Regions from separate parts of the Arthrobacter sp. MDT2-16 genome, predicted to be linked through region 2. Evidence: riboswitches for the same ligand, from Rfam matches in the RefSeq annotation. Region 2 holds a riboswitch; each other region holds the start of a gene.
What was found. A riboswitch is a leader RNA that binds a small molecule or an ion and turns the genes downstream of it on or off. The one in region 2 is predicted to bind S-adenosylmethionine.
Positions count from the first base shown of each region.

Region 1: linked by a shared signal. The riboswitch ahead of ACX80N_RS02640 (ABC transporter substrate-binding protein) and the one ahead of ACX80N_RS13655 (bifunctional o-acetylhomoserine/o-acetylserine sulfhydrylase) in region 2 are both predicted to bind S-adenosylmethionine.
Region 3: linked by a shared signal. The riboswitch ahead of ACX80N_RS04105 (ABC transporter substrate-binding protein) and the one ahead of ACX80N_RS13655 (bifunctional o-acetylhomoserine/o-acetylserine sulfhydrylase) in region 2 are both predicted to bind S-adenosylmethionine.

Region 1 is NZ_JBTNDP010000001.1:544,739-548,005, reverse strand. Features, by position in the region: gene ACX80N_RS02650 (amino acid ABC transporter ATP-binding protein) at 1-74, opposite strand, end outside; gene ACX80N_RS02645 (amino acid ABC transporter permease) at 71-835, opposite strand; gene ACX80N_RS02640 (ABC transporter substrate-binding protein) at 846-1,763, opposite strand; SAM riboswitch class IV at 1,923-2,041, opposite strand; gene ACX80N_RS02635 (aminodeoxychorismate lyase) at 2,149-3,027, opposite strand; gene yjfF (galactofuranose ABC transporter, permease protein YjfF) at 3,062-3,267, opposite strand, start outside.
Region 2 is NZ_JBTNDP010000007.1:200,279-203,545, forward strand. Features, by position in the region: gene ACX80N_RS13645 (DUF1540 domain-containing protein) at 1-79, shown strand, start outside; gene ACX80N_RS13650 (VOC family protein) at 149-790, opposite strand; SAM riboswitch class IV at 970-1,086, shown strand; gene ACX80N_RS13655 (bifunctional o-acetylhomoserine/o-acetylserine sulfhydrylase) at 1,163-2,479, shown strand; gene metX (homoserine O-acetyltransferase MetX) at 2,486-3,267, shown strand, end outside.
Region 3 is NZ_JBTNDP010000001.1:854,646-857,912, forward strand. Features, by position in the region: gene ACX80N_RS04095 (ferredoxin reductase) at 1-6, shown strand, start outside; gene ACX80N_RS04100 (cupin domain-containing protein) at 188-661, shown strand; SAM riboswitch class I at 1,121-1,210, shown strand; gene ACX80N_RS04105 (ABC transporter substrate-binding protein) at 1,354-2,973, shown strand; gene ACX80N_RS04110 (ABC transporter permease) at 2,980-3,267, shown strand, end outside.

The sequences.
Region 1 (3,267 bases), on a different contig from region 2:
CGCAGCACGTGGTTGGTGCCGAAGGACAGGTGCAGGTTCCGCCCCGTCAGGGTTCCCGATTCGATGGTCGTCACGCCTTTGCTCCTTCGCCGATCCTCGCGGCCAGTTCATCCGGTTCGGGCTTCTGCTTCTTGCCCACGCGGAGCCGGTTGTCGATGAAGTTCACGAGGTGCGTCAGCGGGATCGTCAGGCACAGGTAGAACAGCCCGGCCGCGATGAGCGGCGACAGGTTGCCGGTGTTGCTCGCGGCGTCGTTACCGACCCGGAAGAGCTCCCGCTCACTGGCCACGAGGCCGATGAAGTAGACCAGCGAGGACTCCTTGATGAGCGAGATGAACTGGTTCACCAGGGCGGGCAGCACGCGCCGCACGCCCTGGGGGACCACCACGAGCTGCATGGACGCGCTGTAGCTGAAGCCCAGGGCGCGCGAGGCCTCCAGCTGTCCCTTCTCCACGCTCTGGATGCCGGAGCGGAAGATCTCACCGATGTACGCCGAGGCGATCAGCGAGAGGGCGAGGATGCCCAGGGGGTACGGACTGGTGCTGCCCGTGATCTGCCGGAGGATGGGACCGAGCCCCAGGCCGATGAGCAGGATGATCACGACGGCGGGCAGTCCCCGGAAGATGTCCGTGTAGATACGGGCGATCCACCGGAACACGCGGTTGCGGGAGATCCCCATGATCGCGAGGAGCATGCCGACGACCGTTCCGATGATCCCCGAGGCCAGGGCGAGCATGAGGGTGTTCGGCAGGCCGACGGTCAGGAGGTCCGGCAGGACGGCTGCCATCGCCTCCCAGTCGAAGAAGGTCTTGCCGAGCTGTTCGAGGGCGTCCATGCAGGGACCGCTACTTTACTTCCACGGCTTTGCTGCCGGGCTTCCAGTCGGAGGGCATCTCGCGGTCGGGGTACCACTCCTTGGTGAGCTCGGTCCACGTGCCGTCGGCGACGACGGCGTCGAGGCCCGCGTTCAGGGCGTCGATGAGGGGCTGGTTGTCGCTGTTCACGGCGTACGCGGTGAAGTTCTCGGTGTTGATGATCGTCTCGGCGATGGTGGTGTCGTCGCCTTCCTTGACCTGGCCGGTGGCCTGCTGCGACGGCGCCACCCAGGCGTCGACCTGGCCGTTCTTCACGTTCGCGTAGACGGTGTTGTAGTCCGGGAAGCGCACGGGCTCCAGACCCAGGGTGTTGGAGACGTAGTCGTCCTGGACGGTGCCCTGGACCACGCCGATGCGGGTGCTCTCCGAGAGGAAGTCGAAACCGGTGACCGGGGAGCCGTTCTTGGCGACGACGGCCATGTAGCCGAAGTCGTAGCCGTTGGTGAAGCCGACGTTCTCGCGACGGGCCTCCGTGGTGGAGATCGAGGAGGATCCGACGTCGTACTGCTTGTTCTGCACCTGGGCGAGGAGCGCCGAGAAGTCAGTGGACGCGAACTCCACCTCGAGGCCCAGCTTGTCGCCGATGGCGCGCAGCAGCTCGTTGTCGTAGCCGGTGAAGACGCCGTCCTCGAGGAAGATGTTCGGCGGGGCGTCCGACAGCGTGCCGACGCGCAGCGTGCCGTCGGTGATGAGGCCGAGGTCCGCCGTGTCGATCTCCTCGATCGGGGTGGTGGTCTCGGTGGTGTACTTGTCCAGCGACTGCTGGTCGCTGCCGGCCAGGGCGTCCGTGGTCTCGGCGGGTTCGCTGCTGGAGCTGCTGCCGCAGGAGACGGTCAGGGCGAGCATGGGTACGGCGAGTGCCGCGAGGAGCTTGCGGGAAAGATTCATGGTGTCCTTCTTGGAGGCGGGCCCGGGGAGGGCGCACTGGGTGAGATCGTTCGCCGGGTACCGGCGGGGGAGGAGATGCTGCTCGGTGACACGCTCGCTGTTCTGGGCTGTGCGCGCTGTGGCGGGAGGTGCCGACGAAAGCCGGGACATGACCGCACGACGCCGTACTTGCCAACCGGGGGACTGGGCCCGGCGACCGAATCTTCACCTGGAGCACCCCACTACGGGAGAGGGTTGCTGTCCAGCCGGCCAGGGCCTGAAGGCTGGAACTCTTGATTTCAGCAAAACGCTAGGGCAGGACGGAGTGCCGGGTCAAAACGGGACCACGGACATTGCGCCGCTTGACGCGCAATCACGCCCGTTCAGGCGGGTGGTGTGGCGGACTTCACACGAAGCGGTCCACGAGCTCCGTGAGTTCGGCGGTCAGTGGGGCCGACGTGCGGAGCTCCTGCCCGTCGAGCGAGAGGACGGGGGCGAGGAGCCGGATGCTCGAGATGAGCCATACGGCGTCGGCCTCCAGGAGGTGGTGCGGCTCGAGCGGACCGTAGCCGAGCTCCCACCCCTGCTCCTTCGCCGCCGCGAACAGCGCGGCCTGCGAGGTGCCCGCCAGGATGCCGCTCTCCAGCTGCGGCGTGAGGAGGGTCTTCCGCCCGTCGCGCTCGCGGGCGAGCAGCACGGTGGAGGTGGGGCCCTCGAGGACCTTGCCGTCGGAGGAGGTGAAGATGACGTCGTCGGCGCCGTGCGCCTTGGCGTAGCGGATCGCGGCCATGTTGACGGCGTAGGAGAGGGTCTTCGCGCCCATCAGCAGCCACGGCGCGCGCTGCGCCACCGTGCTGTCGTAGCCGCGTTCGAGGAAGAGGACCTTCAGGCCCGCCTCGCGCTGGGTCAGGGTCGACGCCGGGACCGGCGCCGCCTGCACCCACGCCGTCGCCCGTCCCGCGCCCTCGACGCCGCGGGTGGCGATCAGCTTCACGACGGCGTCGCTCCGGCCGGGCTCGGCCGCGGCGAACGCGCGCAGGGCGGTGCGGATGGCACGGCTCCACGCCTCGGCGTCGGGCACCTGAAGATCGAGGGCCGCGGCCGAGGACGCGAGCCGCGCCAGGTGCGCCCGCTCCTTGCGGGGTGTCCCGTCCACGGCCAGCATCGACTCGAAGACGCCGTCACCGCGGGTGGCCCCGAGGTCGGAGATCATGAGCTGCGGCTGCGACGCGTCGGCGATCCTGCCGTCGTCGTGGGCCGGGTCGAGGAACACGAGAACAGTCATGGCCCCAGCGTATCGGCCCGGGGCGCCGGAGCCCTCAGGTCAGGCGCACCTTCCGGGTGAACAGCTTCTGCAGCAGGATGAAGGCCAGGAGCAGGGCCCCGATCACGATGCGCGTCCACCACGAGCTCAGGGTCCCCTCGTAGGAGATGAACGTCTGCACGATGCCGAGGACGAGCACCCCGGCGAGGGATCCGAGCACGTAGCCGTACCCGCCGGTCAGCAGCGTCCCGCCGACGACGA
Region 2 (3,267 bases):
CCTGCTGTGCAGTGCACCGGCGGTCAAGGTGGGCCCGGGCGCCGAGGCCGCCGACTGCCTCACCTACACCCACGCCTGATCCCCCTCGTGGACCGGGGAGACGGGAGGGACCCGTTCCCGGGTCCCTCCCGTCGTGCGGAGCGGGGCGTCAGATCTCGATGGGCCCGTCGGAGGTCTCGAAGGTCACCGACATGATGCCCGGCGTGCCGTTCGGGGCGATCCACTGGACCCGGACGCCGTCGAGGGTCTCCTCGACCTCGGTGCCCAGCCACTCGGTCACCCGCTCGGAGGAACCGGCGATCGTGAGGCAGTCCAGCTTGACGGACGCCGGACGGGCCTTCGAGGGGTGCAGTTCCTCGGTACCCTCGTCCCAGCGCAGCAGGTAGGGGACCTGCGGGTCGGCGATGAGCCCCTTGATGCCGATCTGCTGCCAGGTCAGCTCCTGGCCGTCGGGGAACTTGCGGTTGCCGGGGACCGCGCTGCGGCCGAGGCGTTCCTCGAAGGGCGCGAGGTCGTCGACGGCGACGCACCAGCCCATCCAGCCTCCGCCGGCTTCGGAGCGGGCGCGTACGGCCTGGCCGAACGGCGCCTTGTCCGACGCGGGGTGGTTGAGGACCTCGACGACCTCGAGGTACTGGCCATTGGCCAGCGGGAAGATCATGTTCCGGGTGCCGAAGCGGGGGTGCACACCGCCCTTCACAGGCTCCATGCCGAGCCGGCCCGAGATGCGGTCGGCGGTCGCGGCAAGTCCATCGGGTTCACAGGCGTACGAGACGTGATCCAGGCGCATGCCGACAGTGTTGCACTAAGTGATGGGGGTCTCAGCTAAGGCTTGCCTTACTCCTGATGCTGCGCCTCGTGCGGTCACCGACGGTCCCCTCGGTGTCCCGTTCCCGACCGCCCGGGCTGCCGCTTCACGCATCGTCACACGTATTGCCGGATCAGCTCCGATGGGCTTTCATGAATGCAGGTCATGAGTGCCAGCACGAAGCCCCGGCTTGCTGGCCGGCAACCCTCCAACCGCGGTGGGGTGCCCCGGGTGAAGACCAGGTTCGGCGCCGTACCGGCGCCGCGCAAGCGCGGGCTCCTGCGGGGCCGATGTCCGGGACGGCTTCGTCGGCAGGGCATCGGACGAGGAGGAGCCCCTTGACCAGGGAGCACCATGTCCAACGATTGGTCCTTTGAGACACGCCAGATCCACGCCGGCCAGGTGCCGGATGCTGCCACGGGGGCGCGTGCGCTTCCCATCTACCAGACGACGTCCTTCGTCTTCCCGAGCGCGGAGAGCGCGGCCAACCGGTTCGCCCTGACGGAGCTCGCCCCCATCTACACGCGCATCGGGAACCCGACGCAGGAGGCGGTGGAGACGCGGATCGCGAGCCTCGAGGGCGGTGTCGGCGCCCTGCTGCTCGCCTCCGGGCAGGCCGCCGAGACCTTCGCGGTCCTGAACATCGCCGAGGCCGGGGACCACATCGTGGCCAGCCCCAGCCTCTACGGCGGCACCTACAACCTCTTCAAGCACACGCTGAGGAAGTTCGGCATCGAGACCACGTTCGTGGAGGACCCGGACGACCTCGAGCAGTGGCGCGCCGCCGTCCGGCCGAACACCAAGCTGTTCTTCGGCGAGGTGGTGTCCAACCCCCGGCAGGACGTGCTGGACCTCGAGGGCGTCAGCGCCGTCGCGCACGAGCACGGGGTGCCCCTGATCGTGGACAACACCCTGTCCACGCCGTACCTGATCCGGCCCATCGAGTGGGGAGCCGACATCGTGGTGCATTCCGCCACGAAGTACCTCGGCGGGCACGGCAACGCCATCGCGGGCGTCATCGTCGACTCCGGGAACTTCGACTTCGCGCAGTACCCCGAGCGGTTCCCGGGCCTCAACACCCCCGACGAGAGCTACCACGGGCTGGTCTACGCGCGGGACCTCGGCGTGGACGGCGCGCTCGGCGCCAACCTCGCGTACATCCTGAAGGCGCGGGTCCAGCTGCTGCGGGACTTCGGCTCCGCCGTGTCGCCCTTCAACGCCTTCCTCATCGCGCAGGGCCTGGAGACGCTCAGCCTGCGCCTGGAGCGCCATGTCCAGAACGCGCAGGCCGTCGCCGAGTGGCTCGAGGGGCACGACGACGTCGAGGGCGTCGCCTACGCCGGGCTCGCCTCGAGTCCCTGGTACGAGCGCGGGAGGAAGTACGGGCCCGGCGGTACGGGTGCGATCGTCAGCTTCGACATCGCCGGCGGACTGGAGGCGGGCAAGCGCTTCGTGGACGCCCTCGAGCTGCACTCCCACGTGGCGAACGTGGGCGACGTCCGCTCGCTCGTCATCCACCCGGCATCGACCACGCACAGCCAGCTGGGGGCGGAGGCGCAGCTCACCGCGGGAGTGCGGCCCGGCCTGGTCCGGCTGGCCGTGGGCCTGGAGAACATCAACGACATCCTCGCCGACCTCGACGCGGGGTTGCGCGCCGCCAAAGGAGCCTAGCCCTTCGTGACCACCTACCCTGCCGCACCGCTGCACCCCGGGGTCGACGGCCCCCCGTCGGGAGACGGACTCCTGCGCATCGCCTCCATCGGGCCCCTGGCCCTGGAGACCGGGGGCGAGCTGCCCGACGTCCAGCTCGCCTTCGAGACCTGGGGCAGGCTCGACGCGGACCGTTCCAACGCGGTGCTCGTGCAGCATGCCCTGACAGGCAGCTCCCATGTGGCACGCGGTGCCTCGGAGGAGGAGGGCTGGTGGGACTCGCTCGTGGGCCCCGGCCGCACGGTGGACACCGACCGCTACTTCGTGGTGTCCGTCAACATGCTGGGAGGCTGCTACGGCTCGACGGGGCCGGCCAGCCTCGCACCTGACGGCACACCCTGGGGGTCGAGGTTCCCGTTCGTCACCATCCGCGACTCCGTGCGGGCCGAGGGCCTGCTCGCCGACCACCTCGGCATCGACCGGTGGCATTCGGTGCTCGGCGGGTCGATGGGCGGGGCGCGCGCCCTCGAATGGGCACTGATGTATCCGCAGCGCGTGGAGCGGTGCGCCGTCATCGCCTGCACCGCCGCCAGCTCGGCCGAACAGATAGCGTTCGCCCAGGCGCAGGTGCAGGCCATCCGGCTCGATCCGGCGTACCGCGGCGGCGACTACTACGACGGCCCGCATCCGGATGCGGGCCTCGGCATCGCCCGCCGCATCGCGCACATCACCTACCGTTCCGAGCGCGAGCTCCAGGCGCGCTTCGGTCGTGCGGAGCAGGACGCCGAGCAGCCGTTCGGGTCCGTCCT
Region 3 (3,267 bases), on a different contig from region 2:
GCCTAGCCGCTCCCAACTGCTCCCGGCCGGACAGCATGAGGGGCTGTCATGATAGGGCTGTCTCCTGCGGGTGAATGGTGTGCCGTCAGCCCTTCGACGGCACAGCGAACCACCTGACGAGATGTCCTCGCGCGACGTTTCTTCCCCTTTCTGGCGACCCGGGCGGGACATGGGACAGAATGCGGTCATGGACATCAACGACAACGGACCGAACCCGAACGCCTTCGACATCGAGCGTGCTGCGACGGACAACACCGCCTACCGCCGCGTCGCCTGGACGGGCAAGCACCTGCAGGTGACGCTCATGTCGATCGAGCCCGGCGGAGCGATCGGCCTCGAGGTGCATCACGGCACCGACCAGTTCCTGCGCATCGACGCCGGGAAGGGCCGGGTGAAGATGGGGCCCTCGAAGGACAACCTCTCGTTCCAGCAGGACATCGAGGACGGCTGGAGCATCCAAGTGCCCGCCGGTACCTGGCACGACGTCGAGAACACCGGGGACGAGCCGCTGCGCCTCTACACGATCTACGCCCCTACCCACCACGCGCAGGGCATCGTGCAGGAGACCCCGGAGGCTGCCGAGAAGGACGAGGAGGAGGGCCGCGACGAACCGCCGTCGTGGGTCGAAGAAGTGGACGACAAGGGAGAAGAGAGCGCCTGAGCCATCAAGTGTGACGACACCCACTGAGCGCGCGGCGGCCGAGATCCCGATGACACGCCCGCGTCGGGGTCGAGGCGAGCCGCTTCGGTCAGGCGGGCATCGAGCCTGACCGGGCGCTTCGCGCCGTCGACTCCATCGGTCGTCCGCACGCGGTCGGGTGGAACCCGAGGAACAGCGCTCGAAGCCGTCCTGTCGTGCCAGGGCACCAGAGTGTCCTGTCACGACAGGACGGCTGCTCGACCCGGATCGGTGACGGACCACAGGTTTGTGCGAGGCGATCCACGTGCCGTCGGCCATCACCGGCGCCCGGCAGTCCGAGGGCGGCGTTCCGGTACCAGCCCCTTCGGGAGCCACGGGTTCCTGACGTGAATATGTCGTCCCGAGACCTGCCCGTCTTGATCGGTCGGCCCTTCTGGGGTTTCATCTACTTGTCCGCTGGGTTCGCTCCCCTGGACAGAACCACCATCCAGAGCGGTTGAGAGACCTGGCTCGTTGAAGCCGCAGCAACCACCCCGTCGGGGCCGGTGCTACTGCCAGGACCGATGGAGATAGCCTGTCCCCCGTTGGTGTCGGCCTCCCTGAGAGGTTGAGCCTGCTGCGTGCGCGGATAGGGAACCCTCATCATGACTGAGAGGACCGGCATGACTTCCCGCCCCGTTTCCAACACTGATTCAGCACGGACATTCCCTGCCATGGCTCGCCGGTCTGTGCGCGTGACGGCGATGCTGAGCCTCGCCGCGCTGGCCCTCACTGCGTGCAGTTCCGCCTCGAGCACTCCGGCGGCGCAGGATGCCGGTACCGGCGGACCCGTCGAAGGAGGGACGCTCGTCTACGCCGAAGTCACGCCGATCAACAACTGGCAGACCCAGGCGGCTCGCTTCTACGAAAAGTCCAATGTCCTCAACAGCGTCCTGGACCGCTTGACCTACTTCGATCCCGAGCAGGGTGAGCTCGTCCCCTGGATCGCATCCGACTTCTCCTCCAATGCCGACGCGACCGAGTTCACCTTCACCATCCGCTCCGGGGTGACCTTCAGCGACGGTTCGCCCCTGAACGCCGAGGCGGTGAAGTTGAACCTCGATGCCCTGGGACTGGGGATCGAAGCCGCGCAGGTCCAGCCGAACGTCGACTTCGCCGGCTACAGCTCCGCGGAGGTCATCGGCGAGGACCAGGTGAAGGTCACGCTGTCCTCCCCCAACGCGAACTTCCTGCGGGCGACGTCGTCGGTCACCGCCGGTCTCGTCTCACCGGCGACCCTGAAGCTGGATGCGGCAGGACAGTCGGCGATCTCCCGGATCTCCGGCTCCGGCCCGTTCACCTTCGAGTCGGAGAAGCCTGACGAGGAAGTGGTGCTCGCCAAACGGGCGGACTACGCGTGGGCTCCGGAGACCGCCGGGAACCAGGGGGATGCCTACCTCGACAAGGTGGTCGTCAAGTACCTGCCCGAAGTCGCTCACCGCGCGGGCGCCGTGCAGTCGGGGCAGGTCGACCTGGTACGGGGCTTACAGCCCCTCGACGAGGACGCCCTCGCTGCGAGCGGAAACCAGGTCCTTCCGGCTAAAGGGATCGACCTCACCGTGAACATGGCTGCTGTCCGCATCGGCAGCGGCAAACTCGCCGACGAGAACGTCCGTCAGGCGTTGCAGATCGGCATCGACCGGCAGAGCATCAAGGACACCGTCCTGTCCGATAGCTACGAACTCGCAGCGTCCGTGCTGAACCATCAGGCCCCGGGCTTCGTCGACCTGTCCGAGGAGCTCGAATACCAGCCCGACGAAGCCCGGACGCTCCTCGACGAAGCAGGGTGGGACGTCGGCGCGGACGGCATCCGGGAGAAGGACGGGGTGAAGCTCGAGGTCACCGTCACGAGTTCCAACAACTCCGTGGTCATCAAACCGGCCTTCGAACTCATCGAACAGCAGTGGCGGGAGATCGGGGTCAAACTCGACAACCGTGCCGGTGACAATACGTTCCTGGCGACGGCCATGCCCGATCCGAATGTCGAGTTCTTCGGTACCCGGCAGTTCATCTACGGCGGCCTCGGGCCGATCTTCGAGCCCGCCAACAACACCATGACGCACACCAGCGACGCGGACCTCAACGCGATCTTCGCCGCAGAGCGTGCTGCCACCCAGGGCCCCGAACGCGATGAGCTGCTCGCCCGGGAACAGCAGGCCCTGGTCGTGGACAAGGCCTACTCCCTGGTGCTGTGGGACGAGGTGCAGGTGTACGGAGCCCACAGCGACACCCATGTGGAGTTCACCTCCGGTACGGCTCCTGTCTTCCAGGGCGCGTGGAAGACAGGCGGATAGCGGGCTGTGGCACGCTACCTCGTCCAGCGGATCGGCCAGGCGCTCCTCGTGGTGTGGCTCGCCTACACCCTCGTCTTCCTGGCGGTGCAGCTCCTGCCCAGTGACCCCGTGACGATCTTCCTGACGGTCGACTCGGCGGTCGACCAGGCGGCGATCGACACCATGAAGAGTCAGTACGGCTACGACCAACCGCTGGTGGTCCAGTACCTGCACCAGCTGGCAGGGCTGTTCTCCGGAGACTTCGGGTACTCGCTGGCCTCCGGCCAGTCGGTGCGGGACCGGATCAGCGGTGTC